2 regions of the Lentimonas sp. CC4 genome follow, and region 1 is predicted to be linked to the other one. Evidence: riboswitches for the same ligand, from Rfam matches in the RefSeq annotation. Region 1 holds a riboswitch; the other holds the start of a gene.
What was found. A riboswitch is a leader RNA that binds a small molecule or an ion and turns the genes downstream of it on or off. The one in region 1 is predicted to bind thiamine pyrophosphate.

Region 1 (7,971 bases):
GAAGGGCATAGCCCTTCGCCTTGAACCATTTCTCGGTAGTCAGGAAGAGTTGCTGGAAGTGGTCCTGCTGGCGTGCATCGGTGAGATAGATGATCTCATCGGCTTTGAATGCTTCGAGGCGATAGAGCACGGTCGCTAAATCGGTGGACGCGTAGTTGCTCGCGCCGTCTTTTTTGCGGATGTTGAACGGGAAGGGGCGTTCGTTGTCGCGGGCGAATTTCTTTACCTCATCGTGCCAGACGACGAGTGCGCCATCGCTCTCTTCGGCGAGGCCGACTTCGGTGAGTTCGTCATAGATGCGCTCGACTTTGTCGCGGTAGAAGGACTCGCCGAGGGTGATGTCGATCTCGACGCCCATTTGCACGAATAGCTTATCAAAGGCGACTTTGGAGATCTCGACGATTTGCTCCCAAATTGCGGTGTTCTCGGCATCGCCGTTTTGCAGGAGCACGAGCTCGTTGCGGGAGATGTCGCGCAGTTCGGGTTGTTCCACTTCGAGCGCGCTGCCGTCTTTATAGAGTTGGTCGAGTGCTACGAGCGCATTGTCACCGAGCTGTGTCAGGTCGATGCCGTCACGCTTGATCTTCATGATCAGCGTGCCGAAGTTGGTGCCCCAGTCGCCGATATGGTTGTCGCGTGTGAGGTCGGCGCCGCAGAAATCGAGTAGGCGGGCGATGGCTTGGCCGATCACCATTGGGCGCAGGTGGCCGATGTGTGCCTGTTTCGCGGTATTGGCGCTTGGGTAGTCGATGATGACTTTGCGGCCATCTTTGAGCTCTCTTGCGCCGCTTTGGTAGTCTTCTTTTGTGGAGAACGCGAGTTGCCACTGCCAGATGAACTCAGGCGTGAGCGTGAAATTGATGAAGCCTGGGCCTGCGATGTCGAGCGTGACCAGCGATGAGTCAAACTCACCGGACGCTTCGGCTGCTGCGATCAGGCGAGTCGCGAGTTCGCGGGGGTTGACCTTGTTGCGCTTGGCAAAGGCGAGCACGCCATTGGCCTGATAGTCGCCGAAACGAGGATCTGCTGGGCGCACGCCGGGCACGAACTCAGGGCCGAAGCCCTCTGTCTGAGCTGCGATAGTCGATAGCGCACTTTCGATTGCTTTAGATGGATTAAACCAAACTTTCATGAGGGCAGAGCAAAAACCTGAGTGCGTGGCGTCAAGCTCAGCTTTCCGAACTTGAAGACTTTATCGGGGGCTAATGATAGTTTCGACTGATATGCTATAGGGTGATATTTCGGTAAGCCCGTTATTTAAGCTCGACAACACGCCCTGTAATAGCCTAATACATAAATGTTTATGCCTTCTCGATAGGCAAAATTATCGGCATCAGCAATTTTATTGAATGAGAAAGAAAATTATTAGCGCTCGTAAGTTCATCAAGCCTTCCTTCACCCATTTGGTTGAAAAGAAGCGTGACGGTGGCGAATTCTCCGACGAGGAGATTCGTTATATCGTCGATTCTATTTTGGATGATAAACTCCCCGAATTTCAACAATCAGCTCTCGCGATGGCGGTATTTTTCCAGGGCATGTCTGCTCAGGAAACTGCTGTGTTTGCCGAAGAAATGATGCTTTCGGGCGAGGTAATCGACCTGACTGGTATCTCCCGTCCAAAGATTGATAAGTATTCAACAGGTGGTGTCGGTGATAAGACAACACTCGTTCTCGGCCCGCTTGCAGCTGCGTGTGGCGTCGTCATGCCGACTATGAATGGTGTGGATGAGGAGCATGTGATCAGCAATCTTGATAAGCTTTCTTCGATCCCTGGCTTTAACCCGATCCTTGATTTGGAGGGCTTCGAAGCTCAGTTGAAGACTGTTGGCTGCACATTCATCAAGCAGGATCCTGAAATTTCTCCAGTAGACGCAAAGTTCTACCGATTGCGTCAAATGACTGGCACAATCCCGAGCTTACCACTGATTACTGGTTCTGTGCTTAGCCGTAAGTTGGCTGAAGGTGCTGAAGGTCTTGTGATCGACGTAAAATGGGGCAACGGCTCTTTCATCAAAGACGTCGAGCAAGCGAAGCAATTGGCTCGCTCCATCACACGTGTCGGTCGCTCAATGAAGCGCCGTTGTGTCGCTCTTGTGACTGACATGAATCAACCACTGGGTGATACAGTCGGCACAGGACTTGAGATCAAAGAAGCGATTCAGCTACTCAAGGGCGAAGGTCCAGAAGACCTTCAAGAGTTGGTGCTTAAGCTCGGTATGGAAATCGTGCGCCTCGCAGGTGTTGCGGGTTCGACATTGTCTGCAAAACAGACGGTGCAGCGTCACCTCAAGGATGGGTCTGCTCTTCAGAAGTTTAAGGATATGATCGAAGCACAGGGTGGTGACATCTCCGTGATCGATGATGTCGAAAAGTTCCCAACCGCGAAGCATGTTCGTAAGTTGCCAGCTCCTAAGCGTGGCTACGTTCACACGATCAACGCAGGTCTGATCGCAGAAGGCGTCCAGAAGCTCGCGATGAAGAAGAACGGCAAATACGATCCAGCTGTCGGTGTTTCTGAAATCAAGAAGGTCGGCACGCAGGTCAAGCAAGGCGAGCCACTCATGATGATTCACTACAACGACGAAGCGAAGATGGAAGAAGCACTTGAATACCTCAAGACCGCTTACCGCCTCGCTCCGAAGCGTCCAAATCCACCGGAACTGATTGTCGAGCGCGTCGCGTAAGAGAGTCCGTCACATTTAACAAAAGCCCCCGTCGTCATGACGGGGGCTTTTTTGTGTGTGGCTGGTTGCGAGGGTGTGGTAGTGGCTACTTCTTATTTCGCACTAGGGTTGAGCTCGCCGTGGCGCCTTTGCCATTCGGTGAGCATGGTTTGGAATTGCTCGGGATGGCTGCGGCTGAGGTCGTTGCTCTCGATACGATCGTTGCTGAGATCGTAGAGGAATTGAGTGTCGACGAGTTTCCATTTGCCGATGATCAGGGCGCTTTTGCCATTTTTGAAATATTGATAGTAGTAGGGTTGCTGCGGAGGATTCTTCCCGACGAAGGCAGGCGTAAAGCTAATACTGGGGTCGCTGTCGAGTAGCGCTTGGCCTTTGTATTCGGAGGGGAGTGTGACGCCCGCGAGTTCGCGAAAGGTGGCGTGAAAGTCGCGCACGTGGCCGCGTTGTCGATTGAAGCTGCCAGGCACTTGGATACCGTTCGGCCAGTGGGCGATCATGGGGGCAGCGATGCCGCCTTCGTTCTGGTTCTGTTTATATAAGCGAAAGGGCGTGTTACAGGCATTGGCCCATTCTGGGGTATAGCAATAGTAAGAGCGTGCATCCCAGGGCATGTAGTTGTTTGCGAGCGTGGATTCACGGGTGCGGTCAAAGGGGCATGCGCCGTTGTCGCTAACGAATAGAATGAGTGTGTTCTCGAATATGTTCTCGGTTTTTAGGGTCTCAACGAGGCGGCCGACTTGTTGATCCACGATGTCAATCATCGCAGCATAGGTGGCCATGCGTAGGTCCATGTGGTCTTGTTGAGCCGGGCTCAAGTTGTCCCATTTTCGGTTCTTTGGTTCGGGCTGAGAGAGTCTGCTGTTCGTGGAAACGATCCCCAAGGCTTGCATGCGTTGAAAGCGCGCTTCACGTAGTTGATCCCAACCAGTGAGGTAACGGCCGCGGTATTTCATGACGTCTTTCTCTGGCGCTTGGAGTGGATAGTGGGGGGCGTTGTAAGCGACGTAGAGGAAGAAGGGTTTTTCGGAGTCGCGCTGTTCGACGAATTGAATGGCGTAGTTGGTGAAGGCGTCGGTGCTGTAGAAGTCGTCGGGCATTTGGTAGGGCGCTTCATCCAGAAAGTAGGAGTAGCCGCCTCGCGTGCCTTCGCCGTTGAAGAAATTCGTCGCGCCTTCGTGAAAGCCGAAGTAGCGCTCGAAGCCGCGTTGCATTGGTTGGTCGAGGATGTGCCATTTGCCGACCATGAAGCTTTGGTAGCCGCCGAGGGCGAGTGTCTCTGGGAGTGTCATCACACGCTGGCCGTTGCCCTTTTGTCGCACTACGGTGTGGTATTGCCCAGTCATCAGCGCGGTGCGAGTGGTCTCACATTTCGCGTTGTTGGTGAAATTGGTAAAGCGAATGCCGTCGGCCGCGAGGCGGTCGAGATTCGGCGTCTCGATCTCGCTGCCGAAGCATCCGAGGTCGGAGTAGCCCATGTCATCGACTAGAATCAGCACAATGTTCGGGCGGGGCGCGGCATGACTGACGCTCAGTAGGGCTGCGAAGAGAATGAGGACTTTTGTGATGTGGGGCATGTGTCGGGGGGGGCGCTAGGGTGGTTTCTATAGCTTACGACTTCGATTTAGTGATAGGCACGTATAATATTCAATTTTAAGAATGTCACAAACAGTAACGATCCGGGCACAAAAAAAGAGGAAGGCTCGCGTGGAACCTTCCTCTCTTGGTTTGAAATATGAACTGCAGTGCCTACCAGCGGTAGTTGGCGGTTACGCCGAATTGCTGCGGATCCGCGGGATCCTCGTAGCGTGTATCGCCATTGCCATTATCAAAGTAGAATACGCGTTTTTCGTATGATTCGTCAAAGAGGTTGCGTCCCCAAACGGTCAGTGTCCAGTTGTTGTAGCGGTAGCCCACTGCACCATTGAATTGAGCGAAAGAACTGCGTTGCTCATTATGGTTGTTAGATTCGTAGTATTCGTCGCTGCCGACGACCTCTAGGTTTGCGAAGAATCCATTGTCCGCGACATAGTCGATCCGTGCATTAAATGTGTAATGCGGTGCGTTGGCGAGGTCACGAGAGCTATCCTCATCTTCGGCTTCAAGGAAGCCCAGTCCTGCATTGGCAGTCCAGTTCTTGCTGATGAACCATGTGGCTTCTGCTTCTAGGCCGTAGTGTTCTGCGCTGTCGCCGTTCACTGTAGTATAAGCATACCAGCTCCCTGACCCTACCGAATCTCTATATTGTGGGTCTTCGCGGTATAGGTAGAACGCCGTGGCTTGTGTGACTACCTTGCCATCGAACCATTTACTGCGCACCCCAGCTTCGTAGTTCCAGAGTGTTTCGTCGTCGTAAGTGAGATCCGTGGAGGCGGTGTAGTTGGGAGAGCTTGCTCCGCCTGCTTTGTAGCCACGGGCGATGCTCGTAAAGAGCATGTGCTCCTTCGTTAGGTCATGTTCTAGTGTGATTTTTCCGCCGAAGAGCGTGTCGGATACATCATCCTTGTCGTTGAAGGCGCTGCCATAAAAGTCACCATCTGCTTTAACATCTACATCGTAGTATTCCATGCGAAGGCCAAGTATCAGACGAGTCTTTTCGCTAAAGTCGTGAGCTATCTGACCAAATGTGGCATAGGACTCTGAATCGTAGTCGACATCCCATGTAGCGCCAGATTCGACGATCGATTTTGTGGATTCGTCTAAGTTATTATAGTAGAGTCCAACAGTCCAACGATCAATCCAACCCAGTGCGTCCTGTTGCTCTGAGGAATCGAAGCGAAACTCTTGGCTGAATACATCACGATCACGGTCTAGTTTTAGGAAATCGGTGTAGAAACCAGGTGAGCCCCAGTCGCCATCATAGCTGTTCGTGGCGTCAGTGTCAGTATAGCTAGTGATTGTGGTGACATCCACTGAGCTTAAGCCTGTCCATGTGCCGCGTAGGCTTGTGGCAAAGGATTCTTGTTCGTCGCGGCCTGGTTGGTCGGAATAAGTGTCGAACTCCGTGTTATCGAGCGACCATTCGTCGTAGCCGTTGTCGGTGTCGGCGTAGAAGGCGGTTGCATCCCATTGCCAGTCTTCGTTGGCGAGCCAGCGAAGTTTTAGACGAGTGTTGAATTCGTCACGTTCGTTGGTGTCGTCCTTGCCTAGATATTTATTGTGGCGGAAACCATCTTGATTCAGCTGATAGGCTGAGAGTCGGAAGGTGAGTTTTTCCGGATCGCTCTCGATGACTGGGCCGCCGACGGCGACGCCGCCAGCGACGAGGCTATCTTCGCCAACAGTGCCTTCGACTTGTCCAGTCCAATAAGGAGTGGGCTCGTTGGTGACGATCTTGATGACACCACCTGCGGCATTTACCCCGAAAGCGCCGGCTTGTGGGCCACGTAGGACTTCGACTTGTTGCACGTCGAATAGGTTGCCGACTGATCCTAGGCCAGTGAAGTCGAGATCATCGACCATAAAGCGAACGGAAGAGTCCGGAGTTTCGCCTTCGAATTGAGAGTTTTCACCAATGCCGCGGATTTGGATATACTGAGGACGTGATGAACCTGCAGTCCATGTGACGTTGGGCAGGCTGTTGATAATGTCGCCAAAGTGCTGTGCACCGCTGCTTGCAATCTGTTCGCTGTCGATGACGCTGACACTGGCAGTGGTCTGCTGTAGGTCAGACTCCCACAGGCTGCCGGTGACGACGGTGGTGGCGAGTTGCTCGGATGCTTGCTCGATGCTCTCTGGAGCGTCCGCGGCGGTTTGCGCATGTAGGCCGGCCGTAAAAGCGGCGAATGCGAGTGCTATTGGTATGTGTTTCATTTGGATTTCAATCAGTCGTTGTTTGAAATCCGGCCTCTGGCGGCGGAAGGTGGGATCACGGAAAGTTGCGACCCCTTCCTTTTCCTACGCCGGTGTCAACCGGATCAGGTTCGAAGGGATCATTTCTGTGCTGCTGCAAGGAAACGTCTCAGACCCATGCTAGGTCACCCCTAAGGAAGGCGCACAGAAAAGTCGCATGCTGGAGGCCTTGTCAACTCATAATAAGTGGTTAAAAGGCCAGATAACCAATCAGGGCTAGCACCATGATGAGTAAAATAATGGATAGACTGACCTGCTCTTGTTGAGTCAAACGCATGTAAGTAGATGATTGTATTGCTGAATCGACGACAAGGTTTGAATTCCCCCGCGTATGTGGTTTAGTGCGCGCATGGAATGTGTCACTCGAATCCCTTTCGCCCTGATGTTGTGTGCTATGTGGTTTGCTGGTTGTGCGAGTTTTGAAACGACGAATTATTCGGGGGATTTCGTGCGCCCAATGGATGTATCTTCGCTCGAAACCTTTAGTTACCGCCATACACTCATTTCGGGCATGGTTGTCCGCAACAGCTCTCAGGAGCTTGTGATGAAAGAGCTATCGAGGCAGGTGCTGATCCAGGAGCTGGCTACGCGTGGCTATGAGTCGGTGAATGAGGGGGGCGATTTTTATGTAGTCTCAAAATGGCGTAAGGAGATTAATGCCAGTGCCGCTGAAGTGGTTCGGTTTTCTTTGATCGTTGAGCTGTTTGAGGGCGCGACTAATAAGGTTTTTTGGTCTGCGGAATTACCTTATATTTTTAATGCAATGCAGTGGTCGGAGCAGCGCGTGGATCAGACTTTGAGATTGGCGATCCAGGATTTTCCGGCACGTTTGGAAATCAGCTCGCAACTTCCAAATGTCGAGTAGTATGGTGCGTAGAGTCACTGCAGTATATTTGCTTATGAAACATATCCGTCGATTCTCTTTTGTTATTATGCTGAACGCTTTAATCTTTAGTGGGTGTGGCACTTTTGAGCAGACTCGTTCTGCGGGGGATTTCGTGCGCTCGACTAACTTCTCGCCGCTGGATACTTTTAGTTATCGAGAGACGATACTCTCTGGCATGGCCTTAAGGGAGGATCAGGATCAGGGGCTTCTTGAGATATCAGGGCGGGTGTTGTCGGATGAGTTAACTGCGCGTGGATTTGAGGCAATGGAATCGGATGCCGATTTTTATGTGTTGGCAAGGTGGGACAAGGCGATCAGTAGCTATGGAGGGATCTTTGATTCTGTGGATGGGCCGAGTGCGACGATGGCTCGGAGCAGTTATAATGCATCCAAGGCGGCTGTGCGTTTTACGCTGACTGTGGAACTTTATGAGACGGGCACCAATGACCTATTTTGGCGTGCAGAGCTACCTAATGTTTTTGATGCAATCCAATATACGGATGAGCGTGTGGAGCTGTCCTTAGTGCGTGCGATTCAAAATTTCCCGCAGCG
Region 2 (7,971 bases), 3.6 Mb from region 1:
CGATAGCTCCACCTCGGAACTCAGCATTCGATACGCACACACTAATTGCACCAGATCACGATCTGTCATCACTGAGACAGGCTCAAAGTCGCCTTCGTGCGGTCGTATGCGGGGAAACGACAAACTGTAGCGAGTCTTCCAATACGTCTGCTCCATGTAACGCAGATGTGTCGCCACCATGAACGAATCCGTGCGCCAATCATCCAGACCATACAATGCGCCCAATCCGATTTTCTTCACCCCTGCACGACCCAAGCGATCAGGCGTCTCCAAGCGATACTCAAAGTTGCTCTTCATCCCCTTCGGGTGATACGTTGCGTAGGACGCACGGTTATACGTTTCCTGATAGACCAACACCGAACTCAGACCGGCATCGATCAACGCCTCATACGCATCCTGATCCAGTGGCTGCACTTCCATTGAAATGCTGGAGAATTGACGCCGCGCGATCTCAAAGGCTTTTTTCAAATACGGCACACCCACACGCACATTCGCTTCTCCAGTAACAAACAGCACGTGATCCATCCCCAAGGCTTTGACCGCCTCTAACTCTTGCTCAATCTCAGACTCATTGAGAATTTTCCGTGGGATTTTGTTATTCGCGCTAAAGCCGCAATACGTGCAAATATTACTGCACACATTCGACAGATACACTGGCGCATACATCTGCTGCGTATAGCCAAACCGCTCCACCGTCCGTGTATGACTGATCCGCGCCATTTGCTCCAAAGAGTCAGCCGCAGCAGGCGAGATCAGCGCTTGAAAATCCTCCAGCGTCAACTGCCCGACTGGCCGTGCCAAAGCACGCTCCACATCACTCGCTTGCTTCGCGAGAATTGCAGCCTTGGTCGTCTGCCAATCCAGACGATTTAATGTATCAATAAAACTCATGCTAAAACAGATTGAATATAGTTTACCACGGAGAACACTGAGACACGGAGGCGAGCAACACTGCAGGAAGAAACAGAGCAATCGCTCAAAAACAGCATATTAGCTCCGTGTCTCAGTGAACTCCAGCGAAGCGAGTGGTTAAATGATTCAATCCAAGCTTCTTGTTTCATTACTAATAGTCTCTAGGTATTTAATAGTTACAGACTCACTAAGCCTCCAAGAACGCAGTCAGCGGTGACGATGCCACGGCCTCGGTCGATTGTGCACCACGGCCTGCTTCATACGCGACACGCCCACACTCAACTGCCATCTTAAAGGCAGCGCCCATAGCAATCGGATCACGAGCCGTCGCAATTGCGGTATTCACCAACACTGCGTCGGCTCCGATCTCCATGGCATCGGCCGCATGTGAAGGTAAGCCGAGACCCGCATCAATCACCACGGGCACCTGACTCTGCGCGATGATAATCTCCAAGAAACGACGCGCCGCCAATCCTTCATTCGTGCCGATGGGTGCCGCCAGCGGCATCACTGCAGCCACGCCGACATCCTCTAAGCGCTTACACAGCACAGGGTCGGCATGCACATACGGTAGCACGACAAAGCCTTCTTTCACTAAGATCTCAGCTGCTTTCAGCGTCTCGATCGGATCCGGCATCAAATACTTTGGATCGGGGTGAATCTCTAATTTCAACCAATTCGTGCCCAACGCCTCACGCGCCAACTGCGCCGCAAAGACCGCTTCTTTAGCGTCACGCACACCGGAAGTATTAGGCAACAAACGATAGCGATCCATCTCCATGAATTCCATGATGCCGTCATCGCCGCCATGCGTCTGCACACGACGCATCGCCATCGTCACCAACTGACTACCAGTGGCTCGAATGCTATCACGCATCATTGCACCCGAAGCATATTTTCCGGTGCCTACAAACAGACGTGACTCGAAGGTTTTACCCCCAATTTTTAATGGTTTATTCTTCATACGAAAGTTCCTCAAACACCGACTGCCTCCGACTCCCACGCATCGAGAAATGCGCGGTAATTATCTGTTACTTCGGCATGTCGATACACACCCGAGCACACAGCCACACCAGTTACCCCGCGCTCACGAAGTTCCGGTAAATCCTCAACGCAAATCCCACCGATGGCATACGACGGAATCGGCCCAAGTGTGCGTAAAATTTCCTGCCACTCCCCGCCTGAAAGAATCGGAGCGAGATTCTTCTTCGTCTCAGTAAAACGATACGGCCCCACGCCAACATAATCCAGCAAGCCCGGCTCACTCGCGCGCAGTGCATCTGCGACTGAGTTTACGGTGCCCCCTATAATAAAATCCTGCCCTGCAAGCGCACGCGCCTCGTGCCATGGCATATCTAATTTGCCCAAATGCACACCATCCGCACCGACCGACAGTGCGACATGTATGCGGTCATCCACAATCAGACGCACACCACGTGCACGGCACACAGGCAGGCACGCGTCAGCCACCATTGCGACTGCATCATCAGTCGCCTCCTTAAAGCGCAACTGTATCCACTGAGCACCAGCAGCACAAAGCGCCAACACCTGAGCTTCGTGAGACATCTCGATGCCATCCTGAGTTAAACACTGTATTGGTATTTCATTCATTTATACGGTCCTCTTAATTTCATTAAATTGTTTGATGGGCGCGTCATCTAACCATAACGCCCCGTGTAACACTGCCCCTGCGAATCCTAAATCGGCGCAGACCGCACAATTCCCAGCATCAACTCCTCCAAGCGCATACAGCGAAGCGCCGGCATACTGCAACAAGGCCTGCTGCAACTGATCCAACGTCCATGGCGCGGTATAACCGACCTTTGTAAGCGACGGAAATATGGGGCTCAAGAATCCATAGTTCCAGCCTGACATATCCGTATCCAAATCACTGATACGATGCAGCGAGCGGCTCATCGAAGGCGCATGCCACCGAGAGCGAAGCTCAACTGCATCAAGTCGATCCTTCATATGGCACCCTGCGAGCATATACTCTGCTACTAAGCTATAATGTTCATGGATTACGACTCGCCCACGGCACCATTGCGGCAACTGCTCCAGCAACGACTCACACTGCGCCAGTGTCCACCCGGGCTTACGCACGTGATACAGGCAGAGCCCCGCATCGAGGAGACGCTCAATCACGAACGCCTCCTCAGGGTAATCCGCTTCCGGAGAAACTGCGAGCCACTCAAACATCAGCCGCCTTGTGTTGCTTGAATGAGTAGAATGGAGTCACCGTCACTCAAGTCGCAACCCTCCCATTGGCCTACAGGCACAATGGAATGATTGACTGCCACAGCGATCCCTGCCTTCGCGGCAAAGCCACAGTCAGTTAAAAAAGCATGCAAGTTGCAGCCGTCTGCCACTGTGCGCGGTTCATCATTGAGTTGAATCTTCATGCTTTAGAACCAGCGAGATAGACCTCGCCGCCTTTGTTTTTAAATTCAGCCGACTTTTCAGCCATGCCCTTTTCGAGTGCTTCCTGCTCTGAGACGCCAAGCTGCGCTGCATATGCGCGGACATCTTCGGTAATCTTCATCGAGCAAAAGTTCGGTCCACACATCGAACAGAAATGCGCCGTCTTCGCGGAGTCCTGTGGTAAAGTTTCGTCGTGAAAGGACTTCGCCTTCTCGGGATCCAGCGAAAGATTAAACTGATCCTCCCAACGGAATTCGAAGCGCGCCTTCGACAGCGCATTATCACGATACTGCGCGGCAGGATGCCCCTTCCCGAGGTCAGCCGCATGCGCCGCGATTTTGTATGTAATCACGCCTTCACGCACGTCGTCCCTATTCGGCAAACCGAGGTGCTCCTTCGGCGTCACATAGCAAAGCATCGCACAACCATACCACCCGATCATCGCCGCACCGATACCACTGGTAATGTGGTCGTAGCCCGGCGCGATGTCGGTCGTGAGTGGCCCAAGCGTGTAGAAAGGCGCCTCATGGCACCACTCAATTTGCTTCGTCATGTTCTCCTCAATCATATGCATCGGCACGTGCCCAGGGCCTTCATTCATGACCTGCACCCCAAACTCCCAAGCGCGCGTCGTCAGCTCACCCTGCGTTTTCAATTCAGCAAATTGCGCTTCATCATTCGCATCCGCAATCGAGCCCGGACGCAGACCGTCTCCAATCGAAAACGAGACGTCATAGGCCGCCATGATTTCGCAAATGTCATCCCAGTGCGTGTAGAGAAAATTCTCCTTGTGGTGCGAGAGGCACCATTTCGCCATGATCGAACCACCACGGCTCACGATACCCGTCATACGCTTGGCAGTCATCGGCACGAAGGGCAGCAGCACCGCCGCGTGGATTGTAAAGTAATCCACACCTTGTTCGGCTTGTTCGATCAAGGTATCACGGAAGATTTCCCAAGTCAGGTCTTCAGCCTTTCCATTCACCTTTTCCAAGGCTTGGTAAATCGGAACCGTCCCGACAGGCACAGGGCAATTACGCATAATCCATTCACGCGTCTGGTGAATATTTTTACCCGTCGAAAGATCCATCAAAGTATCACCACCCCACTTCACCGACCAACGCATTTTCTCAACCTCTTCTTCGATCGAAGACGCCACTGCAGAGTTACCGATATTGGTATTGATCTTCACCAAAAAGTTGCGGCCGATAATCATCGGCTCCAGCTCAGGGTGATTGATATTCGAAGGAATGATGGCACGACCACGCGCCACCTCCGAGCGCACGAATTCCGGCGTGATTTCATCTGGAATCGACGCACCAAAACTTTGCCCTGGGTGCTGAATATTTAGCGTATTCTGATCCGCATTCGGCGAAATGTCGGCTCCCTGCTTCGCCGCTTGCAGCTTCATATTCTCACGGATCGCGATGAACTCCATCTCCGGCGTAATGATGCCAGCGCGCGCATAGTGCAGCTGCGTTACACACTTACCGGCCTTTGCGCGCAAAGGACGATATGGTTTATTCTCAAATTCGATCAGCTTACGATCATTCTCTTTCAACCGGGCGCCCGCTTTATGCACCTCGGACAAATAGCCATCATCCTGAGGTTTGACTGCACGGCCCTCGTATTCCTCGACATCCCCACGCTCACGAATCCATGCCTCACGCATGCGCGGTAAGCCCCGAGTCACATCACCGTGATAGTCCGCATCACCCCATGCACCTGCCGTATCATAGACGCGAACTGGATCATTCGGCGACTCACCCGCACCATTTGGCAAGATCGTCGGCGAAAGCTGAATCTCACGCATCGGCACCTTCAGGTCTGGCCGTGATCCAGTAATATAAACCCGCTCGGAGTTTGGAAATAATGTATGGTTCGAAATCGTTTCGTTGGTGGAATTTTCTGACATAATCTAAGTGAGTAACGACCCGCCTCACACTGCCCCGAAAAAATCCCGCCCAATAGTCCAACTGCCCCATTCGACTCGATAATCCCTACGGCGGTGTTAACACGCATCAGGTTCAAAGGATCTACGGGTGGAGCGCACCCAAATCTCAGCTCCACGCCTGGAGCTCTCCTATATCTAAGCACCGATAGATAGAACGCCCCAAACTGAATGCAAATTAAAAAAAGAGACAGAGAGCAATTTTCACCGCGCTGACACAATCCCAAGCACCGCGCTTTTCTGCTCGCCCTAGCTGCGATCCACGCTGTGCTTTGCTGCCACGAGCCATGACCAAATTGACCGACAACATTGCCGACTTTCAACAAGCCCTCGCCGACTGGTATGCCACCGCGCAGCGTCCGCTGCCGTGGCGCACGGCCCCCTCGCTCTACAAAACCGTGGTCTCCGAGCTGATGGCGCAGCAGACGCAGATCAAGACGATGCTGCCCTACTTTGATCGTTGGCTCAAACGCTTCCCCGACTTCCAAGCACTCGCCGACGCACCCAGCGACGATGTGCTTAAGCACTGGGAAGGCCTCGGCTACTACAGCCGCGCCCGCAATCTACACAAACTCGCGCAGGAATATGTCGCCCTCGATCCGAAGCCGACCACCGCCAAAGAGTGGCAAGCCCTGCCCGGCATCGGCCCCTATACTTCAGCCGCCATCAGCTCGATCGCGCAAAACTTCCCAGCCGCCGTCGTCGATGGCAATGTCGTGCGTATTCTCGCACGCCTGACCAACGACGACCGCGCCTTCAAAAACAACGGCGATGCCGTCAAGAGCTTCACGCCAACCGCCGACACCGTGCTCAACCACAGCACCCCGGGTGATCACAACCAAGCAATGATGGAGCTCGGGGCCACGATTTGCCAGAAAGCGAATCCGCTCTGCACCGTCTGCCCTGTCGTGCAATTTTGCGCCGCCGCTGCAGCCGGCACCCAGGAAGGCATTCCCAACATTCAGCGCAAAGCGATCCAGCAAGTGCAGATCGACCGCGTCTGGATCGTCCAAGACAAAAAACTCCTCCTCCACCGCATCCCCGACAACGCCAAACAACTGGCAGGTCAATACGAACTGCCCGCCACCACACACTTCGAAGCCAAACCAAAGCTAGGCAAAGCCCTAGCCACCAAAACCCGCGGCATCACCAACAAGCGCATCAAAGAGACGATCTACCCACTCAAATCTCAAACCTCAAGTCTCCCCCCTCAAGTCTCAGGTCTCAAATCTCCCCCCTCTCAGCTCTCTGCCCTCCCCCCTCAGGTCTCTTCCCTCTCCTGGGTCGCCCTTGACCAGCTAGACAGCATCACCCTCTCCGGCCCCCACCGCCGCTGGACTAAAGAGCTGTTAAAACAACGATTATAAAAATCAGCACTTTACTTTAAGTGAAAATTCGTTCACCATAAATCTATGGACGATTCCTCTGCCAATGACGAAGAAGACGACATCATTGAACGCGTTTTACGCATTGCTCAATTACGCGCCGAAGTCGAACAAGTAGCAGGCACGCCGATCGTCGGAGAAGGTGGCGCAGGTGCCACACTTGAAATGCAGGAGAGCTTTTGGTCGCACATCCACGCCTTCGAAACTGCGCCCTATATGTCTCTCAAGGCAGCACTGCTAGAGCGGCACGGTTTCTGTGCTGTGCCCCCCGATCAACTCACGACTGACGACGACCTGCACGCAGCCCTCTGGAAACTCCTCAGAGCCTTGGCGACCATGCGTGTGTTCTTCTATTGTAGCGACCATCTCTCCGACCGAGTTTTCTACGACTTACTCTTCAACGAGGTGCTACCGGAAGAAACGCAGATCATGCCTGATGGATCTGGATGGAATAGTCGCTACGACATGACCGAATTCCCAACCGAAGATACGCCTGAAATGAACGGAATTCACCTCAAATACTACGCCGACGACACGGAACGCGATGACTGGAAACATGAATTCCCCGAGGATGTAATGCCGCGCAAAGCCGAACGACCTTACGACCGTGACCGCCTCTTGCCGATCCCTCCCGAAGAGCAGCAGAATACAGGCAGCTAGCACTGCGCCCCGCGCCACTCGTCTGTAAAGAGAATGCACATAAAAGGGCTGGTCTGTTTTATTCTGTCCTCAAGAAGCCACAATAGCTAACCTGACTTTAATAAACGAATCCAGAAGACAATGAGTCCGCAAAACATCGACATCATCCAAAGCAAGGAAGGTCTGGCGACCGACGTGCGCCGCATGATCGAGCAAACCCGTGAAGGTGTGGCTCAAACGGTCAATGCCGGCATGACTTTGCTCTACTGGCGTATCGGTAAGCGCATCCAGACAGAAATCCTCAACAACGAGCGTGCCGAATATGGTAAAGAGATTGTGCAATCACTGAGTGCACAATTGACAGAAGAATTCGGTCGCGGCTTCAGCCGACGCAACCTCTTCAACATGATCCGCTTTGCCGAGGTTTTCCCCGAGGCGGCAATTGTGCAGACACTGTCTGCACAATTGGGCTGGTCACATTTTTCTGCCCTAATCCCGCTCAACCAGCCACTCCAACGTGAGTTCTACGCAGAGATGTGCCGCGTCGAACGTTGGAGCGTGCGCACGCTACGCGCCAAGATTCAAGGCATGCTCTTCGAGCGCACCGCCATTTCCAAGAAACCCGAGGAAGTCGCTGAAGCTGAAATCACTGCACTCCGCACC

Region 2: it holds a riboswitch for thiamine pyrophosphate, as region 1 does, so the genes downstream of both, thiC (phosphomethylpyrimidine synthase ThiC) here and GZZ87_RS15620 (TonB-dependent receptor) in region 1, are expected to answer to the same signal.

What each region holds. Positions count from the first base shown of each region.
Region 1 covers NZ_CACVBO010000001.1:3,640,362-3,648,332, reverse strand. Annotated here, with positions in the region: gene argS (arginine--tRNA ligase) at 1-1,132, opposite strand, end outside; gene GZZ87_RS15630 (thymidine phosphorylase) at 1,350-2,684, shown strand; gene GZZ87_RS15625 (arylsulfatase) at 2,777-4,258, opposite strand; gene GZZ87_RS15620 (TonB-dependent receptor) at 4,431-6,494, opposite strand; TPP riboswitch at 6,559-6,676, opposite strand; gene GZZ87_RS15615 (DUF4136 domain-containing protein) at 6,928-7,398, shown strand; gene GZZ87_RS15610 (DUF4136 domain-containing protein) at 7,466-7,971, shown strand, end outside.
Region 2 covers NZ_CACVBO010000001.1:44,440-52,410, forward strand. Annotated here, with positions in the region: gene thiH (2-iminoacetate synthase ThiH) at 1-891, opposite strand, end outside; gene GZZ87_RS00205 (thiazole synthase) at 1,100-1,876, opposite strand; gene thiE (thiamine phosphate synthase) at 1,888-2,523, opposite strand; gene GZZ87_RS00215 (thiamine phosphate synthase) at 2,524-3,111, opposite strand; gene thiS (sulfur carrier protein ThiS) at 3,111-3,314, opposite strand; gene thiC (phosphomethylpyrimidine synthase ThiC) at 3,311-5,248, opposite strand; TPP riboswitch at 5,314-5,428, opposite strand; gene GZZ87_RS00230 (A/G-specific adenine glycosylase) at 5,572-6,651, shown strand; gene GZZ87_RS00235 (hypothetical protein) at 6,697-7,329, shown strand; partial or broken gene GZZ87_RS00240 (PDDEXK nuclease domain-containing protein) at 7,450-7,971, shown strand, end outside.